Regions from separate parts of the Sedimentibacter sp. MB35-C1 genome, predicted to be linked through region 1. Evidence: a T-box and tRNA genes for the amino acid it is inferred to sense, from the RefSeq annotation. Region 1 holds a T-box; the other holds one or more tRNA genes.
What was found. A T-box is a leader RNA that pairs with one kind of tRNA and senses whether it is charged. The one in region 1 lies ahead of serS (serine--tRNA ligase), so its partner is inferred to be a tRNA-Ser.
Positions count from the first base shown of each region.

Region 1 (14,954 bases):
TAGTATAGCGGCCTAGTTCATATATTTTTCTAAACTGTGCATTTAATAACAGTCTTACCACCCATATACGGTCTGAGTGCTTCAGGAATATTTACTGAGCCGTCTGCATTCAAGTTGTTTTCTAAAAATGCTATCAGCATTCTCGGAGGCGCAACCACTGTATTGTTTAATGTATGAGCAAAATATTTATTTTTATTTTCATCTGCAATTCTTATTTTCAGTCTTCTTGCCTGAGCGTCGCCAAGGTTAGAACAGCTTCCAACTTCAAAATATTTCTGCTGTCTTGGAGACCATGCTTCAACATCAACTGATTTAACTTTCAAATCTGCTAAATCTCCTGAGCAACATTCCAGTGTTCTTACCGGAATATCCAATGTTCTGAACAAATCAACCGTATTCTGCCACAGTTTATCGTACCACATCGGGCTGTCTTCAGGTTTACATACAACAATCATTTCCTGTTTTTCAAATTGATGAATTCTGTAAACGCCTCTTTCCTCTATTCCGTGTGCTCCTTTTTCTTTTCTGAAGCACGGTGAATAGCTGGTTAATGAGTATGGAAGTGATTCTTCTGGCAATATTGTATCGATAAATTTTCCTATCATTGAGTGTTCGCTGGTACCTATTAAGTATAAATCTTCACCTTCAATTTTATACATCATTGCATCCATTTCAGCAAAACTCATAACTCCTGTAACCACCTCGCTGCGTATCATAAATGGCGGAACGCAGTAGGTAAATCCACGATCAATCATGAAGTCTCTGGCATAGGAGATAACTGCCGAATGAAGTCTTGCTATATCCCCCATTAAATAATAAAATCCGTTACCGGCAACCTTTCTTGCGCTTTCCAGATCAATGCCGTTGAATTTATCCATTATATCTGTGTGATAAGGAACTTCAAAATCTGGAGTTAAAGGCTCTCCAAACTTTTCAACTTCAACATTCTCGCTGTCATCTTTTCCTAATGGAACGCTAGGATCTATGATGTTGGGAATTGTCATCATAATTTTGAGTATTTTAGCTTCCAATTCTGTTTCTTTTTTTTCAAGAGCAGCCAATTCTTCCTGATTTGCCACAACTCTTTTCTTCAGCTCTTCTGCCTCTTCCTTTTTTCCCTTTGCCATTAATCCGCCGATTTCTTTTGAAATCTTATTTCTTTCTGCTCTCAATGTATCTGCTTTTAATTTTGCTTCCCTGTTTTCAACGTCTAAAGCAATCACTTCGTCTACCAAAGGCAGTTTGTTATCCTGAAATTTATTTTTTATGTTTTGTTTTACTATATCAGGATTCTCTCTTACAAATTTTAAATCTAACATACTACATCCTCCATATAAAATTCGCAGTCTCCATCACCGATTTGTTTACTCCCTGTCGGCCGTTCAAATTGGGATTTTGCTGCGTAAGTACTTACTCCATTTATCTGAAAAACAGAGTTAGAACTAAAAAAACTCCCGTCTCTGATTTAGAGACGAGAGATACTCGCGGTGCCACCCTAATTATTATACAAATGTATAATCACTTAGTAAGTTATCGCCCTTATACGTCCAGGTTAATTCCCTGAAAACTCCGGAACGGATTCAATAATAATTGTATCGGTTCACACCATCCACCGACTCTCTTAAACAATAAATTATTTACTGCTTTCCATCATAGTCATTTATTTAAATGTAATATACCCTAAGGGACCAAATTTGTCAAGCTTGATTTGGCTATTCATCAAAAGTTTATTTAAATTTTACTATTATATGTAGCCTTATCTCCAAATATTTCTTTTTTTAATTTTTCACCTGTTGGCGTTATGGCAACTCCGCCTTGAGCCGTTTCTCTCAACTCAGGAGGCATCTGCTTTCCTACCTTGTACATAGCCCATACAACTTCGTCAAAAGGTATCTTGCTTTTTACGCCTGCCATCGCCATATCCGCTGTTGAAAGAGCACTTACCGCCCCAGCAATATTTCTCTTAGCACAAGGAACCTCAACCAATCCTGCCACTGGATCGCAAACAAGCCCAAGGATATTTTTAAGTACAATTGCCGCAGCATCCAAAGCCTGCTCAGGTGTTCCTCCCATCATTTCTACAACTGCGGCTGATCCCATTGCCGCAGCCGAGCCGCATTCAGCTTGGCAACCACCTTCAGCTCCTGCCAATGTAGCGTTCTTTGCAATTATTATACCTACGCCGGATGCAGTAAATAATGCATTGATCATGTCGTCCTCGGACTTGTTTAACCTTTCTGCTGCAGAAATTATAACAGCAGGAAGGATTCCGCATGAACCGGCTGTAGGGCTTGCCACTATTCGTCCCATTGCTGCGTTGACTTCAGATGAAGAAATAGCCCTGGCCATTGCTCGCACCATAAAATCACCTGTCAAAGTTTTACCGCTGTCGGCATATTTTTTTAGTCTAAAAGCATCACCGCCGATTAAACCGCTCACGGATTTAATTTCTGTCTCTTGTGCCGTTGTTGAGGAATCAATCATTACCTGAAGACTTTTTCTCATTTTTTCAATGACTTCTTCTCTTGTGAAATCAGATCTTTCGATTTCGGACCTTATGGCATATTCACAAATCGAAATATTTTCTTTTTTACATAAATCTATTAACTCTGTGCCGCTTGAAACAAACATCATTTACCTCCTTCAATAATCGGATTTATGACTTTAACATTCTCGATTTCTTCTATTTTTCTGATTTGAGTAATTATATTTTCCGAAATTAAGCTATCTGTCTCCAGAGCCATTGTTGCCATTTTCCCCTTTGCACTTCTATAAACTCTCATGCTGGCAATATTTATATTATTGTTGTATAAAATAGATGATATTTTTGATATAACTCCAGGCAAATCTCTGTGCTGCGTCAATATTGTAGGGCGTTCACCGGTAAATTCAACATTCTGCCCATCTATATTAAATATTAGAATATTTCCCCCACCTATAGAACTTCCAGTTACTTCTGTTATTTGTCCATCTTTTTTTGTCAAAACAAATTTGACTGTGTTTGGATGAACATCTCCCAAATCTGTTTCGGTAAATTTTATCTCTATATCATTTTCAGCCGCAATTTCAAATGACTTTTTTAAATCTTCATCCCATGGATCCATATTAAGTATTCCGGCTACAAGAGCTTTATCTGTTCCGTGCCCTTTATACGTTTGAGCAAATGAACCATGAAGCAAAAATTCGGCCTTAACTATTTCTCCGCCTGCTATAATACTAGCTACCTTAGCTAACCTTGCTGCACCGGCAGTATGTGAACTTGATGGCCCAATCATTATTGGTCCAAGAATATCAAAAACACCATAATCTCGCATTTTATTCTCCTTGCAATATATTAATATGGCTTCCCTGCGGAAGCCATTGCAACCTTAATTTTCTGGTTGAGTTTTATTTAGATATTGTGTCAACTATCATTGCAACTGCCTGATCTCCTGATACATTACACGCCGTTCCGAAGCTGTCCTGCGCAATGTATAATGCAATCATTAACGCAATCATTGGCTCCGTAAATCCTAAAACTACTTCCAAAACACCTAGTGAAGCCATAACTGCACCTCCGGGAACTCCTGGAGCCGCAACAATTGTAATACCCAGCATTGCTATAAATCCTAAGAAAAGGTTAAAGCTCACAGGCATTCCGTTTAACAGCATTACAGACATCGCACATGTAGTAAGTGTAATTGTACTTCCTGACATATGAGTAGTTGCGCAAAGTGGTATGACAAATTCCCTTATTCCTTTTGAAATACCCATTCTTTCAGAGCACCTAATATTAACCGGAATAGTGGCAGCCGACGACTGTGTCCCCAAAGCTGTCAAATAGCCTGTTATCTGAATCTTCAAGCATGAAAATAAGTTTTTCTTTGAAATTGCAGTTCCTATAGCAAATTGAACTATAATTATTATTAAATGCATTGCAATAACTATTAAAAATACTTTCCAAAATACCGAAAATACTGTTGCAACCTGACCTGTATATGTCATATTTATAAATATACCAACAATATAGAGCGGAAGCAATGGTATAATTATATTTTCAATTACTTTTGTTATAATCTTTTGAAATCCGTCCGCAGCTTTTCTGAGAGGGTCGTTGTTTACAGCGGCAATTCCCAGTCCCAGAATAAATGCTAGAACCAATGCAGAAACAACAGGCATTATTGCAGGCATTTCAACTGTAAAATACGGCTCTAAAGCAGCTGTACCTTCTGTTATATCTGCTACTGCGCCTTTTACTATAAATGAAGGCAACATATTAATGCCTACAAAGTATGCAAATATACCTGAAAGTAATGTAAAACCATATGCTATCACAACTGTTACGCCGAGAAGTTTTCCTGCACCTGTTCCCAGTTCAGCGATACCGGCAGTTACAAAGCCTAGTATAAGCAACGGTATGATGAAACCCAGGAAGTTTCCGAATATTGAGCTTATTGTAATAAAAATTCTGCTGAACCAAAGTGGCGCAATACTTCCAAACACCAATCCAGCTATAATACCTATTATAATTCTGGGAATCAACCCTAATTTGAATTTTTTTTCCGTCATAATTTCTCCTTAAATATTAATTACCTTTATTATCTTAAACATAAATATAATTTTCAAATAGTATGATTTTAAATATGCCAAATTATATCATATTGACCAAAAACATTCTTCGTTTTTGGCTAAACAATGTTAATATAACCTGAAAATTTCTTTTTATTCTTTTAGTACTGTCACTCACATTAAACCTTACAATAAAAAAATCAATCTGAGAATTAAGTAATCCTACAAATTGATTTTATTAATCTTATAGATTTTTAAATGTTTCTACAGCATGCTTAAGTTTATCCACAATAGGAAGATTGTACGGGCATTTTCCTTCACATTTTCTGCACCTTACACATGCGGTAGCCTTGATCGGCATAGCTTCATACTTGTTTCTGCCATACTCTGGCAAATTATACCTTGTAACATATCCTTCAAAAAGAAAAACACTGGGAATATCTATTCCTTCAGGACATGGTTTGCAATAACCACATCGTCTGCAAAAATCATTTCCTAAAATTTCAACTTCCTTGTTCAACTCTTCTTGCTCTTCAATTGTGAGAGGCTCTGAACATTCACCTACAGATGCATTTTCAACAACCTGCTCAATTGAATCCATACCTGGTATTGCAACATTAATAAGATTACTGTTAATAATATATTTTAAAGATAATTTTTGTTTGGTAAATGCACCTCCGGCCATTGGTTTCATAGCTATAGTGCCCATATTCTTTTTCAGTGCTTTTTTAAATAACTCTACACCCTGCGATTCTACAGGATTAAAAGGAAATTGTATTGTTTCAAATTCATCATGTTCTATTGCTTTCATCATAAGTTCCTTAAGGTGTCCGGTTATACCTATGTGTTTTATTAGTCCCTGTTCTTTTGCTTCAAGCAATGCCTTAAGTGCTCCATCTTCTGAAAGCACCATGTCAAGCTGCTCCTGCTTGCCCACATTGTGAACTTGAAACAAATCAATATAATCAAGCTGCATGTCACTTAAGCTTTTCTCTATAGCTTTTTTCATAGAATTGTAGTCATAGCTCATAGATTTTGTTGCTATGTAAAAATTTTCTCTTCCTGCTTCTTTTAGTGCATTTCCAATGTATTTTTCACTTACCGTATATCCCTGAGCAGTATCAATAAAGTTAATTCCTCTGTTTTTCGCTTCTATTATAAGTTTTGTTGCATATTCCTGATCAACTCTTTGGATTGGTATTCCTCCAAAACCTATGACAGAAACATACATTCCTGTATTCCCCAGCAATACTTTTTTCATCTCATTCTCCCTATCTTAGTTATCGTTTTCTTTCATACTAAGATAATTATACCGCTACTCCAGTATACCGTCAACATTCTTCAAGTCCAAAAAGCAAGTATCCCGCAATTTATATATTGCGGGATAGCTTAATGATTTGGAAGAAGATAAAAAAAGTATTATCTAAATATAGTTATTTGCAAATTCTCTCTATTTATTCATATATTTTTATAATACTTAATACTAATTAACAGAAGAGGGTGATTGTTTGAAAAATTATTTAATTTTTCTGTCTATTTTTGTTGTAGGCATTTCCGTTTTCAGATTCATTTATTTAGAAAACGGCCTGTCAATTATTATTAATGTATGTTTTCCAATTATTGCAGGTATAATTATTGCTTCTATTTTTAATCCCATATTAGTCTTTATTCAAAAAAGATTAAAAATAAAAAATAGACATGCAGCAATTACATTTACCTTTTTATTTATTATTTTTATAATTTCAATTATAATTACAATTATTACACCAAATATAATATTAAGCATAAGACAGTTGATGAAAGATATTCCTGTATTGTTTTTTAAAGCAAGCAAATTTTTATCTGACTTTGGCAGTGAAAATGAGATTCTGCAAAATTATCTTGCTGAAATAACAAGCAAATTTTCTTACTTAATGTCATGGCTCCTTAATTTTGCAATTGAAAAGGTCATAAATATATTTTCTGCTATAGCAAATATGCTTCTTTCTATAATTATTGCTTTTTACATCTTAGTCGATAAGGAAAAAATTGAAAATTGGACCTTCCGTTTAAGTTGCACTATTTTCGGGAAAAAAGCATCCGTTGAAATGTTCAGAGTTATGCACAGCCTTTATGATAATGTATCAAACTATCTGGCAGGAAAAATAATCTCCTCAATAATATCGGGAATATTAATGTTTATCGGATCAAAGTATATAATAAAATCGCCCTATCCCGTAATTGATTCTATAATTATCGGAGCAACAAACATAATCCCTTACTTCGGTACTTTTATTGGCGGCATTCCAATACTGTTGATAAATGTTCTTTACGACTCCGAAAAAGGATTTCTAATGTTTATTTATATACTTATATTGCAACAGATAGATAATCTTGTTATTGACCCTAAAATTTTAAGCAGCAAGCTTTCAATTAAACCGATTATTATAATTATTGCAATTATAATAGGTGGAGGTTTTTTTGGACCTGTAGGCTTATTTTTAGCCACCCCCGTTGCTGCTCTTGCAAAAACTTCAATTGATGCTTTTATGAATTATAAACTTAATGGGAATTCAGATAATTTTTCCGTTAAATAATCTATACAAATATTTTCTTATTTATATGTATTTTTTTGATTTTTATAAAAATTGTGCACATTTGTGGATAAAACTGTTGACAACTGCCTAAAAAAGCATAAAATTTGTGTATAACTTCCTTAAACATTTTAGGAAGCCTGTGCATAACTCAAATTAACAAAGGTGAATTTTTAATATGTGGAACGATAAAAGATATCATTCATTAGACTATGAAATGAAAAAAATATTTGGCGAAAAAGGAATCAAGCTGTCTATAGACGGTAACTTTACCTGCCCAAACAGAGATGGGACAATAGGACGCAAAGGCTGTATTTTTTGCAGTGAAAGAGGATCAGGAGATTTTAATTCCCAAAAAGAAAAGTCTATTCCTGAGCAAATTGAAGAACAAAAACAAATTATGTCAAAAAAATGGAAAAGCAATGCATATATTGCATATTTTCAAAACTACACAAACACATACGATACTGTTGAAAGCCTGAGGAAAAAATTTTATGAAGCAATTAACTGTGAAGATATCAAAGGACTAGCCATAGCAACTAGACCTGACTGCATCAGCCCGGAAATACTGAGCCTTTTATCAGAGCTTAACTCCAAAACATTCTTGTGGGTAGAACTGGGCCTTCAGACTATTAATGATAATACTGCAGTATTTCTAAGACGAGGATACAAATCAGAACAGTTTGATATAACCTGCCGCAACCTGGAAGCTGCCGGTATACGAACAGTAGTTCACTTAATATTTGGAATTCCCGGGGAAACAAAGAAAGAAATGCTTGAATCAGTTAAGCACATCTCACAAAAAAATATGTGGGGAGTAAAACTTCACATGCTTCATATTTTACACAACACTGACTTGGCAAAGTACTATCAAAAAACACACTTTAAAATACTAACTTGTGAACAGTATGTTGATGTTGTATGTGATGCACTGGAACTTTTGCATCCGGATACTGTCATTCACAGATTAACAGGTGACGGAAAAAAGTCAGATTTAATAGAGCCCCGATGGACTCTCCATAAACTTAAAGTGCTTTCAGACATTGATAAAGAGCTAAAATCAAGGGACAGCATTCAGGGTAAAAATTTGCCATTGTAATGTTAATGTAATAGTAACTCTGCTTATTATATTATATAATTATTATTAGAAAATACTGTAATACAGTATTTTTTTATTTGATTAAATAGGGTGTATAAAAATGAGAAAATTTTTATTGATAGCAACAATTTTAATAATTGCTCTCTCCTCACTGACTACTGTCTATGGACAAAATTTTCCTGATGTAAGCAGCGATTTGCAGGAAGCAGTATCCCTTCTGTCAGGCTATGGCATAATTCATGGATATCCAGACGGAGAATTTAAGCCTGACAAGGATGTTACACGTGCAGAGATGGCTAAGATAGTAATGGTGGCAGCCGGGTACTCTGAATATTCGAAAAATATGACCTCTGTCTATGAGGACATGCACGGACATTGGGCAGAAAGTTATGTAGAACTTGCAAATGTATTTAACATAGTAAAAGGAATTTCACCCACTACATACGGACCGGATAATAAAATTAAATTTTCGGAAGCTTATACTATGATAATAAGACTCCTTGGATACAGCGACGAATCTTTAGAAGGGCTTTGGCCTTCTAATTATTATAAAAAGGCTGTAGAACTTAACTTGTTTCAAAACATTGATACCAATAAAGTATACGCCTCCAGAAGAGACATTACTCTTATGATTTACAACGCACTGGAGTGCGATTTGGTTAAAACTAAAGATAATAATACTGTATCTTCCACGGGGAAAAAATTAATTTCTAACATAGGGAAAGAAGAAACAAAGGAAATATCTATAAATGATCTTAAGATAGAAAATTTTGATTATACTGATTACCTTTTCAACAAGTGGAATGTATATTATGATATTGACGGTAATACAATTCATTTAACAAATCCTAGGTATAATGAATTTTCCGGCTCCGTAACAAGTTTGCTGACAAACAAAGTTATATTTGTTACTGATGACTTTGGAAATGTCAGAGCTTTCCAGCTTCCGGACATACCTATAGTAATAAACGGCGCAAAAAGTAGCTTCAGCAATTTAAGCGACAGCCGAATAAAAGTAATATATAAGGATGACTCCTTTAATGGTGATGTTATCGGAATAATCGCCTACAAGGAAACAGACGTGGCAGTAATTGATAGAAGCAGTCTTTATAAGGAAGGCAGCAAGTCTTTTGCAGGTAAAAATCTTCCTCTGAAAAGCAACGGTGAAATCAATTACAGCAAGCTGCACATTTCAGGAGATGCATCAACCTTAGAAGAAATTAAGGCTAATGATGTAGTATACTTTTATGAAGCAAAAGATACTTACAGGGGAGATTCCCTTACAATAAATGTTTTGAGAACACAAACAGAAGGTGTGGTAACAGGAATTCAAACTGTAGACAACAGCACATTTTACACTGTCAACAACATAAGTTATAAAACAGGAGAAAACTTTATACTCACAGAACAGGTTTCCGTTAACGATAATGTTGAATTACTTTTGGATAAAAGCAATAATATTGTTAAAATTAATATACTTAGCTATGGAAAATATCCTACAACTTTTGGCATAGTTCTGTCCTCATCAGACAGCACAAACGGAAATGCAGCGGTGAAAATACTAGACGAATTCGGGAGTTCAAAAACATATTCTCTCGCTGATAATTCAAGCGTAGTCACCATTGTTGAAGATGAGAATAATTTAATCAAAAAAACATATCTAAAAAAGAATGATATTGTTAAATTTGATCCTGTGTCAAACGAAACTCTGAAAATTATAAATTATGTTTCATCACCGACATATATTGCCAACAATTACACATCCGGCACACAAACTTTATCAAACGGGTATTGGATTACATCTGACTCATTTATAGTATACGAAGCGAACGGCAAATATCAATTGCTTGAACCCTACCAACTCGATACTTATCTTGTAGGAAAAGCAGTTATTGGATATAACGGACATATTGACGTATTATATTTAAGCAAAGGTATTAAAACCGAAAGTGAAATAACCGTGACTCCGGAAGTTCCTCAGACATTTAACGGTACCATTTACGGCATTATTAAAGGCGTCACAAAAATTGATGCTGCTACAAGCCATGTACAGTTCTTTAACAACAGCAATGTATTTTCAGTCTCAAACACATCAACAGCAGGCAAAAAAACGTCACTGGTTTTAAATGCATATGTAAGAGCTGAAATAACAAATGGAACTATTACAAGCATTGAGAAAGTAGCTTCAGAAACCGACAGAGTTAAAATCACACAAATTTATACAAATCAATTCCTGATAGATGGTATTACGTATATGGAATATTCTCCAAATTTGGCCGTATATATATGCTCAACAGACAAATCAGGAAATATTACGAACGTCAAGATAGGATTAAAAGAAAACATAAAATCCGGTTCAACCGCACAGCTGTATGATTTATATGGCAGCTTTGACGGGATAATCGATGTGGTACTTATATTTAACTAAAACTAAAGGTGCTGCTCTTAATTGAGTCTGCACCTTTATTATACTTAAAGTTTATCTATAACTGCTAAATTATTTTAGTCGTAAAATCTTCTATATTCCATACATCAGTAACAAAGCTCTCATAGAAGTACGGCTCATGGCTTACAAGCAATACCGTTCCCCTGAATTCGGACAATGCCTTTTCCAATTCATCCTTCGCTTCAGTATCTAAATGATTTGTTGGCTCGTCTAAAACAAGGAAGTTCAATTCCTTCAATAGTATTTTACACAATCTTACTTTTGCATTTTCGCCGCCTGAAAGCACCTTCATCATACTTGTTATATTTTCAGTTGTCAGTCCGCATCTTGCCAGTTCCAGTCTAACCTCATGGTTTGTAAGAGATGGATATTCGCTCCACACTTCATCCAGTGCAGTATTGGTGTTATTCTTAGAATCTTCCTGCTCGAAATAACCGTATGCCACATTTTCACCAAAAGATACGTTGCCGCTTACAGGAGGAATTATTCCCAGTATTGTTTTTAAAAGAGTTGATTTACCAAGACCATTTACCCCTGTAAGAGCAATTTTTTTATTTCTTTCTACCTGAAAACTCATGGGGTTAGTCAAAGGTTGATCATACCCAATAACAAGTTCCTTTGCTTCTATAAGAAACCTGCTTGGCGCCTTTGTTTCTTTAAATCTAAATGATGGTTTAGGTTTATCTCTGGGCCTTTCCAACACATCCATTTTCTCCAGCTGCTTCATACGGCTGTTTGCCATACCTCTGGTAGCAACTCTGGCCTTATTTCTTGCTATAAAATCCTCTAATCTTTCTATTTCTTTCTGCTGCTTTTCATATTCTCGTTCTTCTTTTTGCTTGTTCAGCTCATAAATTCTCTTAAATTCCTCATAATTTCCAACATACCTTGTTAGGTTGCAATTTTCAACATGGTAGATGATATTGCAGACGTTGTTGATAAAAGGTATGTCGTGGGAAATAAGTATAAATGCATTTTCATAATTTTGAAGATAGTTTGTAAGCCATTTTATATGATTTTCATCTAAGTAGTTTGTAGGCTCATCCAGCAGTAATATCACAGGATTTTGGAGCAAAAGTTTTGTAATCAGCACTTTTGTCCTTTGTCCTCCGCTCAGTTCATCAACAGCCTTGTCAAGGCCGATATCCGTAAGCCCCAAACCGTTTGCAACTTCTTCTATTTTTGAATCAATAATATAAAACCCGCTGCTGTCAAGTATTGTCTGAATATCCGCAGCATCTTCCATCATCTTGCTGACTTCCTCATCATCCGCGGATGCCATATCCTCATAAAGCTTCATCATTTCCTGCTCCATTTTAAATAAATCGTCAAAAGCAAGGCGAAGATTTTCTCTTATTGTTGTTCCGGGCTTTAAAGCGGAGTGCTGATCGAGATAGCCTACCGTCACTCTTTTTGACCACTGGACACTTCCCTCGTCAGGCATCAGTTTACCTGTAATAATATTTAAAAATGTTGACTTTCCCTCTCCGTTGGCTCCTATAAGAGCAACATGCTCACCTTTTAGAAGTCTGAACGACACATTATCCAATATTGCACGTGCTCCAAATCCGTGAGTTACATTTTTTACGTCTAAAACACTCATATATTCTCCTCATAAATAAATATTACAAAATTTATTTCAATTTAACTAAATATAAATTAACTATACAATCCTCTAATACCATCATATAATTATCCCTCATCTATAGCCTTATGTAATAATAATAAATATTGTATTGATTGTAAACACATTTTTTAGTTTCAACAAATTTTACGCTCAATTTTTTTTACATTTAATTGATTTAATTAAATTGGTTTGATATAATTGAACTGTAAGTAAATTTTAGGAGGAAATATTAAAAAATGAACGAAAAGTTAAGACCTGCCTGGGTCGAAATCAACAGAAATAAAGCAATTCACAACTTTTTAGAAGTAAGAAAGGCTGTTGGTCCGGATGTCAAAATCTGTGCCGTAGTTAAAGCTGACAGCTATGGCATGGGGGCAGTTGAACTTTCTAAGATGTATTTAGAAAACGGTGTCGACATGTTTGCCGTTGCAGTAATTTCCGAAGCTTTAGAACTCAGAGAAGAAATAAAAAACAAAGATATTTTGATTCTGGGCTATACTCCTGAAGAATTTTACGATGATGCAATAAATAATGACATAACTTTGGCAATATATAATTTTGAACTTGCAGAAAAATTAAACTCTGTTGCCAAAAAATTAAATAAAAAAGCAAAAATACATATAAAAGTTGAAACCGGAATGAACAGGCTTGGATTCCTGCCTACAGAAGAAAACGCTGATAAAGTAGCCGCCATTTTTAAAATGGAAAATATAAGCATCGAAGGTGCGTTCTCTCACCAATCGAAGGCAGATGAAAAAGATAAAACCACAGCTCACAAGCAAGCAGCAAGATTTGTTTCTTTCATGAAGATGTTGGAAAAAAGAAATGTTTCTGTTCCGATTAAACATATTGCAAACAGTGCAACAATAATAGATATGCCTGAGTATTATTATGACATGGTAAGGCCCGGAATCATACTTCCAGGATTCTATCCGTCAGATGAAGTAGATATGGAAAAACTGAAATTCGAAATATGTGTAACTTTAAAAGCAAAAGTAGCAAATGTAAAAACAATAGAAGCAGGAGAAGGCGTAGGCTATGGACATCTGTTCCATACTGAAAAATCTACTGTTGTTGGAACTATTCCTTTAGGATATGCAGACGGATATTCCAGATTGTTATCAAATAAAGGCTACATTGTTATAAAAGGCGTTAAATGCCCAATATTAGGGAAGGTATGCATGGATCAGTTTATGGTTGATCTGTCAGAGGTTAAAAATCCTCAAATCGGAGATGAAGCTATCATTTACGGTGACGGAACCGACGGTGCAATGACTGCAGAGGACGTAGCAAATATGAGAGGCACTATCTCATATGAGGTTCTCACTAATCTAGGCAAAAGACTTCCAAGAAAATACGTTTAGGAGATAATTATGAATTTTGATTTAGTCAAACAAAATGATATTGAACTCTATGAAGCTATGATGGAGGAAAAAAACAGACAAAATATAAACATCGAGCTTATCGCCTCTGAAAATTTTGTTTCAGAAGCAGTACTTGAGGCAATGGGAAGTCACTTGACAAATAAATATGCCGAAGGATACCCCGCAAAAAGATACTACGGTGGATGCGAATTTGTTGATAAAGTTGAAAATCTTGCCAGAGAAAGAGCCAAAGAAATTTTTGGAGCAGACCATGCTAATGTGCAGCCTCATTCAGGCTCAAATGCAAACTTCGGTGTTTACTTCTCAGTCCTAAAACCAGGAGACAAAATACTGGGAATGGATCTTTCGCAAGGCGGCCATTTAACGCACGGAAGCCCTGTAAATATGTCCGGCTCATACTTTAATGTTGTTTTCTACGGAGTAAAAAAGGATACCGAAACTATTGACTATGATGAAGTAAGAGAAATTGCAAAACGTGAAAAGCCAAAATTAATCGTTGCAGGAGCCAGTGCATATTCACGATTTATAGATTTTAAAGCATTCCGAGAAATTGCTGATGAAGTCGGAGCATATTTTATGGTTGACATGGCTCATATAGCAGGTCTTGTAGCAGCAAAACTTCATCCAAATCCGGTTGAATATGCTGATTTTGTAACTACAACTACTCATAAAACTCTGAGAGGCCCAAGGGGCGGCATGATACTTTGCAAAAAAGAATTTGCTCAAAAAATTGACAAAGCAATATTCCCCGGAATACAGGGAGGCCCTTTGATGCATGTGATAGCTGCAAAAGCCACATGTTTTAAGGAAGCCATGGAGGACAGCTTTAAAACTTATCAGCAACAGGTTTTATCAAATGCAAAGACTTTATCACAAGAACTTTCAAACAGAGGATTCAGAATAGTATCAGGCGGTACCGATAATCATTTAATGCTTGTTGATTTAAGAAATAAAAATCTTACAGGCAAGGAAGCAGAAAAAATGCTTGACGAAATTCATATTACAACAAACAAAAACACTATTCCGTATGACCCTCAAAGCCCATTTGTTACAAGCGGATTGAGAATAGGAACCCCTGCTGTTACAACACGAGGAATGAAAGAACCTGAAATGGTTGAGCTCGCTTCAATAATTGACGGTTTGCTGAGCAAGACTGAAGATGAAAAAGCTTTAAGAAATAAAGTGCTGGAACTAACATCAAAATTTAATTAATAAGGTTATAAAAAAACAAGGTATTAATATAATATATTAAGCCTTGTTTTTTTATTTTATTTAT
Region 1 covers NZ_CP133188.1:619,702-634,655, forward strand. The annotation lists gene serS (serine--tRNA ligase) at 30-1,319, opposite strand; T-box leader at 1,465-1,663, opposite strand; gene sdaAA (L-serine ammonia-lyase, iron-sulfur-dependent, subunit alpha) at 1,732-2,631, opposite strand; gene sdaAB (L-serine ammonia-lyase, iron-sulfur-dependent subunit beta) at 2,631-3,314, opposite strand; gene RBQ61_RS02985 (dicarboxylate/amino acid:cation symporter) at 3,388-4,548, opposite strand; gene RBQ61_RS02990 (aldo/keto reductase) at 4,793-5,809, opposite strand; gene RBQ61_RS02995 (AI-2E family transporter) at 6,057-7,124, shown strand; gene RBQ61_RS03000 (TIGR01212 family radical SAM protein) at 7,300-8,220, shown strand; gene RBQ61_RS03005 (S-layer homology domain-containing protein) at 8,321-10,648, shown strand; gene RBQ61_RS03010 (ABC-F family ATP-binding cassette domain-containing protein) at 10,713-12,269, opposite strand; gene alr (alanine racemase) at 12,530-13,657, shown strand; gene glyA (serine hydroxymethyltransferase) at 13,667-14,890, shown strand.

Region 2 (14,954 bases), 1.5 Mb from region 1:
CTTCATAAGCTAAATCTGTTCTGTAATACATAATTACCTCCTTTTGTTCATGGTTTAAGTATTTCTCCAAAATCGGAGAATATTTAAATTTCATGTAATTTATTGCATATTAGATTTATTATTGAATTTTTTCATTTTTTTATTCTTTATACTTGATTTTTATTAAAATAGCCTGTATAATTGATTTGCTGTCTAAAATATTGTCAATATGCAAATAATATGCTAAAATGTTATAGCATTTGAATAAGACTACTTGAAGGAGGTGAAGATTTTGGCAAATATTAAATCTGCAAAGAAAAGAATCTTAGTTATAAATAAGAAAACTGAAGTTAACAAAAGCAGAAAGTCTGAAATCAAAACATGTATTAAGAAATTCGAAGTAGCTTTAAACGCAGGTGACTACGAAAAAGCTAAAGAATTATTGAGATTATGTGAAAAGAAATTATATCAAGCAGCTGCAAAAAATACTATTCATAAAAAAGCAGCAGCAAGAAAAGTAAGCAGACTATCTAAAAGATTAAATAAAGTTGCTTAATTTTAGCTCATAGGTTTTATTACCTTTGAAACTAAAATCCTTAAGATTCATCAACTAACCTCATATTCTGGATGTGATGTTAGTTGATGAATCTCAGGAAATAAAGAAAAACCGGGTTATCCGGTTTTTTTATTTCACAATTTACTTAATAATTCCGTTAGTAATAAGCTCAAGTCCTATTCTGCCATCAATTTCTCCAGTCTTAATTTTCCTGTCCGTCTCAAGAATCTTTTCCATGTAATATCTTATTTTTTCACCACTCGTGCTTCTGACTTGCTTCGAAAGCTTTGTGGCAATAAATTTTTTAATCTTCATGGTACTCATGATCTCATTAAAGCTGTAGCCCTTTTTAAGTAAAACAGTGTATTGATAAAGCAATCTGTACTGTCTGGCTATCATGTGAATAACAAACTGCTCAGGAGTGTTATTGGTAAGCATCTCATCAAGTATTTCAAATGCCTTTTTTTTATTGCCTTCGCAAATATTATCCACAAGCTTAAAAATATTACTTTCAACAGATTTAATTAATAGCAGGTCAATATCCTCAAAAGATATACTCTTTGAATTTGCCTTGTAAGCTGCAAGTTTTTCTATTTCATTATTTACATGATAAAGACTGACTGTGCTTTCATACTCCAAATACCCTGAGTTATTTGCAATGTAAGCAGCATCATTAAGACTTATGCTCAAATTAAGCTCTTTGAATTTTTCAACAATATATCTGGTTAATTCTCCCTCATTCAGCCTAGTAATTTCAAAAACTGCATTTCCGGCTTTTAAATTTTTAACGATCTTCTTTCTAGAATCCGGTTTTCCTCCCTTAATCAAAAATAAAGTAACGCAGCTATCATTTTTGCCTAACAAATCAATTAGCTTATTATCTTCAGTTTTGTTCAAGCTCCCAGATGAAGTTAAAAATGTTGAATCTTTTACAGTGCACACCTTTTTATTTGACATAAACGAAAAAGTTGTTATAAACTCATAAAAATTACTAAAGTTATTTTCAACTTTTTCAAACTCTGCATAATTCATGCTTTCATATTCGTCGCTGACATATTTATTTTTAATGAGTTTTACTGCATTATCTATGTAATATTCCTCATTCCCATATAAAATTAAAAATTCCGGAACTTTATCTTTCTTAATCAAATCAATTATTATTTTATAGCTCATACCTTTCTCCCTTGTATAGTATACAATAAAGCAACAGGCAAAAATTAATTAAATTCGGTATTAATCCCGTAAAATATAGTTTATAAAAATTATCTGATTTCTGTCCTGTATATGTATTATAATATATTTCGCCGTCATTTAAAATAAAATTTATTTCTCCTTCATTATATGTAGTTAATATTGTGCTCTTATTTCTTTCATATCTGGATATAACCTCCTCCGATGGCATACCGTAATTATTATTACCGTAGCTTATTACAGCTAAATCCGGCTTCAACATATTTACAAAACTATCTGTGGACGAAGTCTTGCTTCCATGATGCGGAACTATAAGAATATCAGCATGCTCCATGCCTAGAAGCATATCTTCTGCTTCCATTTCAATATCTCCCGCCATAAATATTTTTATATTATCAAAACTCATAAGTATTACCATCGATCCATTGTTGGTGCTTTTTGCTATATAATTTTTATCCGGCCATAAGGTTTCTATTTTTAATCGTTCATCTATATTAGAAAAGTTTCCTTTTTTCAATATGTTAACTTTATATTCATCGCTATCAAAAGAAGAAAAAATTTTTTTGATTTTTATATTGTTATTTATTATTTCTTTTAACCCTGAATAATGGTCTTCATCCCAATGGCTTATAAAAACCCCTTCTATTGTTCTTATTCCATGCTTTGTAAGATAAGGAACCGCTGTATACTCCCCAAAGCCGTTTTTATTGCTTCCACAATCAAAAATCAAATTTATATTTTTATATTTAACTGTTGTGAAGAGTCCTTGGTTTGCGTCTACAACATTAAAATACACCTTACTATCCATAGAAGGAATGATTATAAAATCAAATATGCAAAAACTTAATAAGATAGTGATAACACACTTTTTTATTCGAAAACTATTGCATGAAAGAAAATAAAGCATTGCAGCAAGAACAATGTAAAAAAATATAATTTCACATCCAGACATTGTTGGAATGATAACTCCGTTATATGCAACATTATTTGCTAAGCTTATGATATATTTGAGACAATAAAGTATGTAATCAAATATTTTAAAAGGAATCACTAAAAATTCCAATAGAAACCCGCTTGTAAGCAATAAGATAAAGCCATAAATAATTATGACCAAAAAAATTTGTATAAGGATAAGATTATAAAATATACCCATTAGTGGCAGATAGTTAAAGTAATATGCTACAACAGGTAATGTAAATAGCTGTAAAAATAAATAAAGAGAAATAGATTTTATTATTATATTTTTGTATAATACATATTTTAGAATATAGCGATTGTAAAAAATCAGGCTCAAAGCAGCCGTAAATGATAGTAAAAATCCAGCATCCGTAATCCAAAAAGGATTATATAAGGTCAAAATAAGAGCAGCCAGTCCTATAGAGTTAAGAGAATTATATTTTCTGTAAAACATCTCGGCACCGAACAACACAGTAAACATTACAAGTGCTCTCAATACTGTAACAGGAAACCCTATAAGGAAACCATATACCCAAATCAACACCCATGTTAATCCCCAGCTTAATCTATAATTTAAAAAAAGCCTAAATAATGTAATCAAAAATACATACATAAGTGCTATATGAGTTCCTGAAACAGCAAATATATGAGCTAGTCCCATTCCCTTTATCCCGTCATACGTACTTTCATCCAAGTAGTCTGAATCTCCAAGTATTATAGATAAAATTATGTCTGCATTTTCTTTATCCAGTTTATCATAGAATGTGTTTTCTGTATAATTTTTAAAATCAACTGATAGACTTCTAAACCACGAAACATTCTCTTTTAGAGTTTTGACATCTCCTTTCAAAAAAACAACTGCTCCTATTTTTTTCGATTTCAGATAATTTTCATAGTTAAACATCATTCTATTTTTACTGAACCTATTATCTGCTATTCTACCGGTAAATTGAGCAACACTGTTTTCTTTAACCTCGTTCTCTTCTTTTACATAAATTATCGTATTTTCTTCTTCTCTTAATTTGTAATTATTTATGCTTAAAACTCGCGCATTATAGCTAACATATTCAGACTCAGAGCTCTGCTTATTTTTATGGCTAATTTCTACAACCAAGTCTATCTCTTCATTAATGTATTGTTTTAATACAAAAATTGAATTATAATAACTATTAATAAATGATAAAAAAACAAATGCTGCAATTGAAAGACTGTATAAGAATCTTTTAGTGGTAAACGCATTATAAACAAGTATGAACGCAGAAACTGCTAAATAGTATTCAAAACATCCACACTCATACGATAATATTCCAATTGCATAAAAAGCAAAAATATAAATTAATACATGCATAATTACACCTCAACATATTTTACCAAATTTTGGGACGTAAATCAAAACTAATTTTGTACAAGCAGGATAGGAGAATTAATGATCATTAACAGCGGAGAAGTAAATTTAATTAACATTAAAGAAAATATACATAACTTATTAAAAAAATCCTTCTTTATTGATATAGAAACAACCGGTCTGTCCAGAGAATATTCTGATATAATTTCAATAACTGTTCTTCTTTATGAAAACAATGGCTATAAAATTACCCAGATATTCTGTGAATATTCAATTGATGAACCTGAAGCATTAAAATACTTTTACGAATTGATTAGTAAAAAGGAGTATATAATCACCTACAATGGAAACAGTTTTGACATTCCATTTTTAATGCGAAAGATGCAAAAATACAATCTTAATATTGATTTGAGTACCTTTACTAAAGTTGATTTATACTATTGGATGAAAAACATTAAAAATAAAATTGAAGTTCAAAATTTGAAATTAAAAACTGCTGAGAAATATTTTAATATTAATAGAAATGACACTCTAGGCGGAGAGGATATCATAACATTATACAAAGCGTACAGAATAGAACCGAGAAAGGAATTTGCGGAATTGATATTACAGCATAATTATGAGGATGTTTTTAATCTTCCTACACTATTCAGCTGCATACTTGATATGTATGATAATATTCTTCATTATGACAACCTTATGGTTAGTATAAACAGCGAGTCCACAAAAATAAAAAAGAATACTTTAATTTGTAAATGCAACATAATAAGCGCGTTAAAAACTAATTATGTAAACACAAACATTAACTTTAGCTTAAAGACCGATTTAGCCTCTCAAACAATGGAATTACATATCCCATTAGATTTTTTTAAAGATGACAAGATTATGGAGTTTTTCTTTATTGATAATGTAAATTATAAGGTACCAAAATACACAGCAATTGAAGGCATAAAAAGAAACCTTCTTCCTATAAAATTTAACGATAAAATCTTTTACACAAACATATCAAATCTAATAAAAACTGTTTTAGACTCTATTTTTAAATAATATTATTAAATAACAAAAAAGGCTTACTTCTTATTGTAAGCCTTTTTATTTGGTGCCCAAACGCGGAATCGAACCACGGACACGGAGATTTTCAGTCTCCTGCTCTACCGACTGAGCTATCTGGGCAAATTCATTATAAACAAATTAAATGTTTTATGAGTGGGCCTTCAAGGACTCGAACCTTGGACCTACCGGTTATGAGCCGGGCGCTCTAACCAACTGAGCTAAAGGCCCAAAACAATATGTTTTGGTACAGTGGGCTTAGATGGACTCGAACCATCGACCTCACGCTTATCAGGCGTGCGCTCTAACCACCTGAGCTATAAGCCCATTTTAAGTATCGGGGCGGCAGGATTTGAACCCGCGGCCCTCTGGTCCCAAACCAGATGCGCTACCAAACTGCGCTACGCCCCGTTGCATAAAAACTATTTTAAACAGGAGTGGCAGGACTCGAACCCACGACACTTGGTTTTGGAGACCAATGTTCTACCGACTGAACTACACTCCTACTATGTAACTTACGGAGAAGGAGGGATTTGAACCCTCGCATCCTTGTCAGATCTACTCCCTTAGCAGGGGAGCCTCTTCGGCCACTTGAGTACTTCTCCATTATGCATAGTTTAATTTGGCGGAGAGGGTGGGATTCGAACCCACGCGGGCTTACACCCAAACGGTTTTCAAGACCGCCTCGTTATGACCACTTCGATACCTCTCCAATGGTGATCCATCGGCGATTCGAACGCCGGACACCTTGATTAAAAGTCAAGTGCTCTGCCTGCTGAGCTAATGGATCATAATAAATTAAATGGCTGGGATGGCAGGATTCGAACCTACGCATACTAGAGTCAAAGTCTAGTGCCTTACCGCTTGGCGACATCCCAATTCTTTATTCTTTGGCTGGGGTAGTAGGATTTGAACCCACGAATGCCAGAGTCAGAGTCTGGTGCCTTACCGCTTGGCGATACCCCACTAAAATGCACCCAGGAGGATTCGAACCCCCGGCACACGGATTAGAAGTCCGTTGCTCTATCCTACTGAGCTATGGGTGCTCAGTAATTTCTAAAAACTACCAAATTTTTAAAAAATTTCTTAAGAATTTGAATAGGTTATATTGGAGCGGGTGAAGGGAATCGGACCCTCGCGACCAGCTTGGAAGGCTGGGGCTCTACCATTGAGCTACACCCGCAAAATAAATTTATGTTGGAGCGGAAGACGAGATTCGAACTCGCGACCCTCGCCTTGGCAAGGCGATGCTCTACCACTGAGCCACTTCCGCAATGGTGGAAGAGATTGGATTCGAACCAATGAAGGCGGTGCCAACGGATTTACAGTCCGTCCCCTTTAGCCACTCGGGAACTCTTCCTTATTTTTTTAATGTTACAAAGCTGGTGGGAGGACTTGAACCCCTAACCTACTGATTACAAGTCAGTTGCTCTACCAATTGAGCTACACCAGCATATATAATTGTTTTACGCCAATAAATTACTTCTTCGACTATACTTCTTTTTTTTAATGGCGACCTGGAAGGGGCTCGAACCCTCGACCTCCAGCGTGACAGGCTGGCATTCTAACCAACTGAACTACCAGGCCGCTTTTGCAGTTAATCACTGCATTTGACCTACCAACACTTTTCAGAAAAATCTGATTAATGAAGTTAGGACTTAAGTGGAAACTATAGGGCTCGAACCTATGACCCCCTGCTTGTAAGGCAGATGCTCTCCCAACTGAGCTAAGCTTCCATATTTTGCAGTCTCATTCACCAATTTTTCTGCTCCTTACGTCACAAAAATTGGGAATTCGTTACATATGACCTACCATCCATTTTTCAGAAAGAAACTCTGAAAAATGGGGTTAGGGCATCATGACCCTACCGGGACTCGAACCCGGGTTATCGCCGTGAAAGGGCGGTGTCTTAACCGCTTGACCATAGGGCCTTATTGTACATTCTCGTTCAAAAATTTTGAACTTGCTGCCAATGACCTACCATCATCTTTTTCCCAATATTAATTGAAAAAATGGGTTAGGGCATCTTGATAGCGGCGAACGGATTTGAACCGCTGACACTGCGGGTATGAACCGCATGCTCTAGCCAACTGAGCTACGCCGCCATATTTCAATAACACAAGTGTACTTTAAAGTGTTATTTGAATGCTCAGAAACGCTTAGTCTTGAGCTTAATTACTTTTGGTAGCGGGAGCTGGATTCGAACCAACGGCCTCCGGGTTATGAGCCCGACGAGCTTCCAACTGCTCTATCCCGCGAAAATTCATTGATGCCGAAGACCGGACTCGAACCGGTACGAATTTGAGGTTCGCAGGATTTTAAGTCCTGTGCGTCTGCCAATTCCGCCACTTCGGCTTTGTATCTTTGTTGGCTCCGAGGGTGGGGCTCGAACCCACGACCTACCGGTTAACAGCCGGTTGCTCCACCATTGAGCTACCTCGGAATAACCCGGCGACGTCTTACTTTCCCAGGCAGTTGCCCGCCAAGTATCATCAGCGCTGAAGAGCTTAACTTCCGTGTTCGAGATGGGTACGGGTGTGTCCTCTTCGCTATTGTCACCAGATATATAAAAGTTCTTTCAGAACTTTCAAAATCGCATAGGAATTTTTAGATTAGACATTTTTGCGCAGTCTCATTTACCAATTTACTTGCTCCTTGCGTCGCATAAATTGGGAATTCGTTGCGAATGACCTACCTTCAATTTTTTTCTCCTTTTAGTCGAAAAAATTGGGTTAGGGCATCTTTGAGGTCAAGACCTCGACCTATTAGTATTGCTCAGCTGAATGCATTGCTGCACTTACACATGCAACCTATCAACCCGTTAACATATCGGGGTCTTACTCACTTGCGTGATGGGAAATCTTATCTTAGGGCTAGTTTCGCGCTTAGATGCTTTCAGCGCTTATCTAATCCAGACTCAGCTACTCAGCTATGCCACTGGCGTGACAACTGATGCACCGGCGGTCTGTCCATTCCGGTCCTCTCGTACTAGGAACAGCTCCCTTCAAATTTCCTGCGCCCACGGCGGATAGGGACCGAACTGTCTCACGACGTTCTGAACCCAGCTCGCGTGCCTCTTTAATGGGCGAACAGCCCAACCCTTGGGACCTGCTTCAGCCCCAGGATGAGACGAGCCGACATCGAGGTGCCAAACCTCCCCGTCGATGTGGACTCTTGGGGAGATAAGCCTGTTATCCCCAGGGTAGCTTTTATCCGTTAAGCGATGGCCTTTCCACTCGGTGCCACCGGATCACTAAGTCCAACTTTCGTTCCTGCTCGAGATGTCTCTCTCGCAGTCAAGCTCCCTTCTGCCTTTACACTCTTCGCACGATTTCCGACCGTGCTGAGGGAACCTTTGAGCGCCTCCGTTACTCTTTCGGAGGCGACCGCCCCAGTCAAACTGCCCAACTGACAGTGTCCATATACCGGTTCACGGTATCATGTTAGAAATTCAGTAACAATAGAGTGGTATCCCAACGTTGGCTCCACCGATACTGGCGTACCGATTTCTCTGCCTCCCACCTATTCTGTACAATTGCTACCGAATTCCAATGTCAGCCTGCAGTAAAGCTCCATGGGGTCTTTCCGTCCTGCCGCGGGTAACTCGCATCTTCACGAGTACTACAATTTCACCGGATCTATTGTTGAGACAGTGCCCAAATCGTTACACCTTTCGTGCGGGTCGGAACTTACCCGACAAGGAATTTCGCTACCTTAGGACCGTTATAGTTACGGCCGCCGTTTACTGGGGCTTAAGTTCAAAGCTTCTCTTTCGATGACTTCTCCCCTTAACCTTCCAGCACCGGGCAGGTGTCAGCACCTATACTTCATCTTTCGATTTAGCAGATACCTGTGTTTTTGGTAAACAGTCGCTTGGGCCTGTTTTCTGTGGCCCTTCTAAGCTCCAACAGTTCTGTCTTCACTCTGAAGGGCACCCCTTCTCCCGAAGTTACGGGGTCATTTTGCCTAGTTCCTTAACAATAGTTCTTCCGCTCATCTTTGGATTCTCTCCTTGCCTACCTGTGTCGGTTTACGGTACGGGCACCTTCTTGCTCGATAGAGGCTTTTCTTGACAGTGTGGGCTCAGCTGCTTCACTACTTATTTTCGCTCCCATTCGTATCTCAGGATTGACGTTACGGATTTGCCTGTATCGTCTCCCTACTTACTTAGACGCACTTTTCCAGCTGTGCGCCAGCTTACCCTCCTGTGTCACCCCATTTCTCAAACGCTTAAAGGTGGTACTGGAATTTCAACCAGTTGTCCATCGCCTACGCCTTTTGGCCTCGGCTTAGGTCCCGACTTACCCTGAGTGGACGAGCCTTCCTCAGGAATCCTTAGGCTTTCGATGGGTGAGATTCTCACTCACCTTTCGCTACTCATGCCAACATTCTCTCTTCTGTACAGTCCACGACTCCTTTCGGTAGTGCTTCTATCCGTACACAATGCTCCTCTACCGATGTCGTAAATCTCTTCATTCGCTCAATTTTGATTTTAGCCCCGTTAGAGCTTTTCAAAATCCTTCCTTTTTATCTATTTTAATTAATGAAGGATTTTGAACTGAGATGTCCTCAGTTATCGTTTCATTGAACAGATGAAGAGCTTTACGACATCCCACAACTTCGGTAATAGATTTTAGCCCCGGACATCTTCGGCGCAAAACCACTCGACCAGTGAGCTATTACGCACTCTTTTAATGAATGGCTGCTTCTAAGCCAACATCCTGGTTGTCTGTGTAGTTTTACATCCTTTTCCACTTAATCTATATTTTGGGACCTTAGTTGGTGATCTGGGCTGTTTCCCTTTTGACTATGAAACTTATCTCACATAGTCTGACTCCCTAGCAACATATATATGGTATTCGGAGTTTGATAGGTTTTGGTAACGTATAACGCCCCTAGACCATTCAGTGCTCTACCCCCACTATACTTACTTGAGGCTAGTCCTAAAGCTATTTCGAGGAGAACCAGCTATCTCCGGGTTCGATTGGAATTTCACCGCTATCCACACGTCATCCCGTAGCTTTTAAACGCTAATGGGTTCGGTCCTCCACCAGATTTTACTCTAGCTTCAACCTGCACATGGATAGGTCACCCGGTTTCGGGTCTACAACATACAACTTTCGCCCTTTTCAGACTCGATTTCTCTTCGGCTCCTAACCTTTGGTTATTAACCTTGCTGCATATTGTAACTCGTTGGCCCGTTCTACAAAAAGTACGCGGTCACACTTTTGTGCTTCCACTGTTTTTAGGCTCAGGGTTTCAGGTTCTTTTTCACTCCCCTCCCGGGGTTCTTTTCACCTTTCCCTCACGGTACTATTCTCTATCGGTCACTGGGTAGTATTTAGCCTTGGGAGGTGGTCCTCCCTGCTTCCCACAAGATTCCTCGTGTCCCGTGGTACTCTGGATCATATCCTCGCTTCAAACTGTTTTGCTTACGTGTCTATCACATTCTTTGGAGGAGCTTTCCAGCTCTCTTCGGCTACAGTTTTCTGTCTCTTTGATATGTCCTCAACCCCAAGTATTTCTACTTGGTTTGGGCTCTTCCGCTTTCGCTCGCCGCTACTTACGGAATCATTTTTTATTTTCTCTTCCTAAGGGTACTTAGATGTTTCAGTTCCCCTCGTTCCCCTCATACAGCTATTTATTCACTGTATGATACATAAGGTTTACCTTATGTGAGTTTCCTCATTCGGATATCTGCGGATTATCGGCTGCTTACGCCTCCCCGCAGCATTTCGTAGTTTGCCACGTCCTTCTTCGGCTCCCAGTGCCAAGGCATTCGCCCTTAGCCCTTTCTATCTTGACCTGTTTGTCATTGTTATGTCTTCATAACATTTTTTTTGGTTAAATTGTATTTGTTTTTTAAAATTTGAATTTAACTTTTCTCAATGTCTCGCAGTTTCATTCTCCAATTTTTTTGCTCCTTATGGTCGCATAAATTGGGAATTCATTGCGAATGTCTTACCATCAATTTTTTTCTTCCTACGGTCGAAAAAATTGGGTAAGGCATCTTCTCTTTTTTTCCTATGCAATTTTCAAAGTTCTGTGGTTTTATACTGTATCCTTCAGTCTTGCTTTACTTTTGTTTAAAGCAAGCAATAAAACAGCATAAGTCCTTTAGTTCTCCTTAGAAAGGAGGTGATCCAGCCGCACCTTCCGATACGGCTACCTTGTTACGACTTCACCCCAGTCATTGATCCTACCTTCGGCGCCTGCCTCCTTGCGGTTAGCTCAGCGACTTCGGGTATTACCAACTTCCATGGTGTGACGGGCGGTGTGTACAAGACCCGGGAACGCATTCACCGCGACATTCTGATTCGCGATTACTAGCAACTCCGACTTCATGTAGGCGAGTTGCAGCCTACAATCCGAACTGGGATCGGTTTATTGGGATTTGCTCCGGATTGCTCTTTCGCTTCCCTTTGTACCGACCATTGTAGCACGTGTGTAGCCCAAGACATAAGGGGCATGATGATTTGACGTCATCCCCACCTTCCTCCGATTTATCATCGGCAGTCTCTTTAGAGTGCCCAGCTTTACCTGCTGGCAACTAAGGATAAGGGTTGCGCTCGTTGCGGGACTTAACCCAACATCTCACGACACGAGCTGACGACAACCATGCACCACCTGTCTCCCTTGCTTCCGAAGAAGAGAGTACATCTCTGCACTGGTCAAGGGGATGTCAAGCCTTGGTAAGGTTCTTCGCGTTGCTTCGAATTAAACCACATGCTCCGCTGCTTGTGCGGGTCCCCGTCAATTCCTTTGAGTTTCAGTCTTGCGACCGTACTCCCCAGGCGGAGTGCTTATTGTGTTTACTTCGGCACTGACCATCGCTGGCCAACACCTAGCACTCATCGTTTACAGCGTGGACTACCAGGGTATCTAATCCTGTTTGCTACCCACGCTTTCGTGACTCAGCGTCAGTTACAGTCCAGTAAGCCGCCTTCGCCACTGGTGTTCCTCCTAATATCTACGCATTTCACCGCTACACTAGGAATTCCGCTTACCTCTCCTGCACTCAAGTAATACAGTTTCAAATGCTAACTATGGTTAAGCCTTAGCCTTTTACATCTGACACATACTACCGCCTACTCACCCTTTACGCCCAGTAAATCCGGACAACGCTCGCCCCCTACGTATTACCGCGGCTGCTGGCACGTAGTTAGCCGGGGCTTCCTCCTTGGCTACTGTCATTTTTTTCTTCACCAAGGACAGAGTTTTACGATCCGAAAACCTTCTTCACTCACGCGGCGTCGCTGCATCAGGGTTTCCCCCATTGTGCAATATTCCCCACTGCTGCCTCCCGTAGGAGTCTGGACCGTGTCTCAGTTCCAGTGTGGCCGTTCACCCTCTCAGGCCGGCTACTGATCGTCGCCTTGGTAGGCCTTTACCCCACCAACTAGCTAATCAGACGCGAACTCATCCTATACCTCTAACGATTTGACTCATCAACCATGCGGTCATCAAGTGTTATATGGTTTTAATCCCGGTTTCCCGAGGCTATTCCTTTGTACAGGGCAGATTGTTCACGCGTTACTCACCCGTCCGCCACTAAGTATATTCCGAAAAACATACTTCGTTCGACTTGCATGTGTTAGGCACGCCGCCAGCGTTCGTCCTGAGCCAGGATCAAACTCTCGTTTTATATTCTTGCTCAAGATAGCGCTTAGCTTATCTTTGTCTTTCTTTACTTTGGTTCTTTAGTTCTTTTTTTCTTTGAACTCTCAAAGGTTTCTTATGCTGTTTTATTGTCTAGGTTCTTCGCTGTTTTTTGCGACAGCTTGAATAGCTTATCACATCTTGTCAATGTTGTCAACTATTTTTTTTGCTTCATTTCTGAATAGCTTTGTTAGTTTACCATAATCATTTCTGAATGTCAATTACATTTTAAAATATCTTATAAATTTTTGTTTTTATATAAATTATTAAAAAATGGTGCCCAAACGCGGAATCGAACCACGGACACGGAGATTTTCAGTCTCCTGCTCTACCGACTGAGCTATCTGGGCACAATGGGCCTTCAAGGACTCGAACCTTGGACCTACCGGTTATGAGCCGGGCGCTCTAACCAACTGAGCTAAAGGCCCAAAACAAATTGTTTTGGTATGGTGGGCTTAGATGGACTCGAACCATCGACCTCACGCTTATCAGGCGTGCGCTCTAACCACCTGAGCTATAAGCCCGCTTTAAGTATCGGGGCGGCAGGATTTGAACCCGCGGCCCTCTGGTCCCAAACCAGATGCGCTACCAAACTGCGCTACGCCCCGTTAATGGCGGAGAGGGTGGGATTCGAACCCACGCGGGCTTACACCCAAACGGTTTTCAAGACCGCCTCGTTATGACCACTTCGATACCTCTCCAATAATGATCCATCGGCGATTCGAACGCCGGACACCTTGATTAAAAGTCAAGTGCTCTGCCTGCTGAGCTAATGGATCGTATTAATTTTGCTGAGTGACCCATCAGGGACTCGAACCCTGGACACCCTGATTAAGAGTCAGGTGCTCTACCAGCTGAGCTAATGAGTCATATTAAAATTTAAATGGTGCACCCAGGAGGATTCGAACCCCCGGCACACGGATTAGAAGTCCGTTGCTCTATCCTACTGAGCTATGGGTGCTCAGTATTTTTATTGTGTTAAATCCTCAAAATTTTCTTTTAAATATTATGGAGCTGGTGGGAGGACTTGAACCCCTAACCTACTGATTACAAGTCAGTTGCTCTACCAATTGAGCTACACCAGCATATATAATTGTTTTACGCCAATAAATTACTTCTTCGACTATACTTCTTTTTTTTAATGGCGACCTGGAAGGGGCTCGAACCCTCGACCTCCAGCGTGACAGGCTGGCATTCTAACCAACTGAACTACCAGGCCGCTTTTGCAGTTAATCACTGCATTTGACCTACCAACACTTTTCAGAAAAATCTGATTAATGAAGTTAGGACTTAAGTGGAAACTATAGGGCTCGAACCTATGACCCCCTGCTTGTAAGGCAGATGCTCTCCCAACTGAGCTAAGCTTCCATATTTTGCAGTCTCATTCACCAATTTTTCTGCTCCTTACGTCACAAAAATTGGGAATTCGTTACATATGACCTACCATCCATTTTTCAGAAAGAAACTCTGAAAAATGGGGTTAGGGCATCATGACCCTACCGGGACTCGAACCCGGGTTATCGCCGTGAAAGGGCGGTGTCTTAACCGCTTGACCATAGGGCCTTATTGTACATTCTCGTTCAAAAATTTTGAACTTGCTGCCAATGACCTACCATCATCTTTTTCCCAATATTAATTGAAAAAATGGGTTAGGGCATCTTGATAGCGGCGAACGGATTTGAACCGCTGACACTGCGGGTATGAACCGCATGCTCTAGCCAACTGAGCTACGCCGCCATATTTCAATAACACAAGTGTACTTTAAAGTGTTATTTGAATGCTCAGAAACGCTTAGTCTTGAGCTTAATTACTTTTGGTAGCGGGAGCTGGATTCGAACCAACGGCCTCCGGGTTATGAGCCCGACGAGCTTCCAACTGCTCTATCCCGCGAAAATTCATTGATGCCGAAGACCGGACTCGAACCGGTACGAATTTGAGGTTCGCAGGATTTTAAGTCCTGTGCGTCTGCCAATTCCGCCACTTCGGCTTTGTATCTTTGTTGGCTCCGAGGGTGGGGCTCGAACCCACGACCTACCGGTTAACAGCCGGTTGCTCCACCATTGAGCTACCTCGGAATAACCCGGCGACGTCTTACTTTCCCAGGCAGTTGCCCGCCAAGTATCATCAGCGCTGAAGAGCTTAACTTCCGTGTTCGAGATGGGTACGGGTGTGTCCTCTTCGCTATTGTCACCAGATATATAAAAGTTCTTTCAGAAC
Region 2 covers NZ_CP133188.1:2,713,362-2,728,315, forward strand. The annotation lists gene gpr (GPR endopeptidase) at 1-31, opposite strand, end outside; gene rpsT (30S ribosomal protein S20) at 272-535, shown strand; gene holA (DNA polymerase III subunit delta) at 677-1,708, opposite strand; gene RBQ61_RS12980 (DNA internalization-related competence protein ComEC/Rec2) at 1,698-4,031, opposite strand; gene RBQ61_RS12985 (ribonuclease H-like domain-containing protein) at 4,110-5,075, shown strand; tRNA gene RBQ61_RS12990 (tRNA-Phe) at 5,126-5,201, opposite strand; tRNA gene RBQ61_RS12995 (tRNA-Ile) at 5,236-5,309, opposite strand; tRNA gene RBQ61_RS13000 (tRNA-Ile) at 5,332-5,405, opposite strand; tRNA gene RBQ61_RS13005 (tRNA-Pro) at 5,416-5,489, opposite strand; tRNA gene RBQ61_RS13010 (tRNA-Trp) at 5,511-5,583, opposite strand; tRNA gene RBQ61_RS13015 (tRNA-Ser) at 5,597-5,683, opposite strand; tRNA gene RBQ61_RS13020 (tRNA-Ser) at 5,702-5,790, opposite strand; tRNA gene RBQ61_RS13025 (tRNA-Lys) at 5,793-5,868, opposite strand; tRNA gene RBQ61_RS13030 (tRNA-Gln) at 5,882-5,956, opposite strand; tRNA gene RBQ61_RS13035 (tRNA-Gln) at 5,970-6,044, opposite strand; tRNA gene RBQ61_RS13040 (tRNA-Arg) at 6,051-6,124, opposite strand; tRNA gene RBQ61_RS13045 (tRNA-Gly) at 6,188-6,261, opposite strand; tRNA gene RBQ61_RS13050 (tRNA-Gly) at 6,277-6,351, opposite strand; tRNA gene RBQ61_RS13055 (tRNA-Tyr) at 6,354-6,438, opposite strand; tRNA gene RBQ61_RS13060 (tRNA-Thr) at 6,459-6,531, opposite strand; tRNA gene RBQ61_RS13065 (tRNA-Asp) at 6,589-6,665, opposite strand; tRNA gene RBQ61_RS13070 (tRNA-Val) at 6,742-6,814, opposite strand; tRNA gene RBQ61_RS13075 (tRNA-Glu) at 6,938-7,009, opposite strand; tRNA gene RBQ61_RS13080 (tRNA-Met) at 7,110-7,183, opposite strand; tRNA gene RBQ61_RS13085 (tRNA-Met) at 7,261-7,336, opposite strand; tRNA gene RBQ61_RS13090 (tRNA-Leu) at 7,349-7,433, opposite strand; tRNA gene RBQ61_RS13095 (tRNA-Asn) at 7,447-7,521, opposite strand; rRNA gene rrf (5S ribosomal RNA) at 7,525-7,641, opposite strand; rRNA gene RBQ61_RS13105 (23S ribosomal RNA) at 7,824-10,884, opposite strand; rRNA gene RBQ61_RS13110 (16S ribosomal RNA) at 11,210-12,723, opposite strand; tRNA gene RBQ61_RS13115 (tRNA-Phe) at 13,012-13,087, opposite strand; tRNA gene RBQ61_RS13120 (tRNA-Ile) at 13,092-13,165, opposite strand; tRNA gene RBQ61_RS13125 (tRNA-Ile) at 13,185-13,261, opposite strand; tRNA gene RBQ61_RS13130 (tRNA-Pro) at 13,272-13,345, opposite strand; tRNA gene RBQ61_RS13135 (tRNA-Ser) at 13,350-13,438, opposite strand; tRNA gene RBQ61_RS13140 (tRNA-Lys) at 13,444-13,516, opposite strand; tRNA gene RBQ61_RS13145 (tRNA-Lys) at 13,534-13,606, opposite strand; tRNA gene RBQ61_RS13150 (tRNA-Arg) at 13,622-13,698, opposite strand; tRNA gene RBQ61_RS13155 (tRNA-Thr) at 13,747-13,822, opposite strand; tRNA gene RBQ61_RS13160 (tRNA-Asp) at 13,880-13,956, opposite strand; tRNA gene RBQ61_RS13165 (tRNA-Val) at 14,033-14,105, opposite strand; tRNA gene RBQ61_RS13170 (tRNA-Glu) at 14,229-14,300, opposite strand; tRNA gene RBQ61_RS13175 (tRNA-Met) at 14,401-14,474, opposite strand; tRNA gene RBQ61_RS13180 (tRNA-Met) at 14,552-14,627, opposite strand; tRNA gene RBQ61_RS13185 (tRNA-Leu) at 14,640-14,724, opposite strand; tRNA gene RBQ61_RS13190 (tRNA-Asn) at 14,738-14,812, opposite strand; rRNA gene rrf (5S ribosomal RNA) at 14,816-14,932, opposite strand.
Region 2: it encodes a tRNA-Ser, which carries the amino acid that the T-box ahead of serS (serine--tRNA ligase) is inferred to sense. The anticodon was not compared.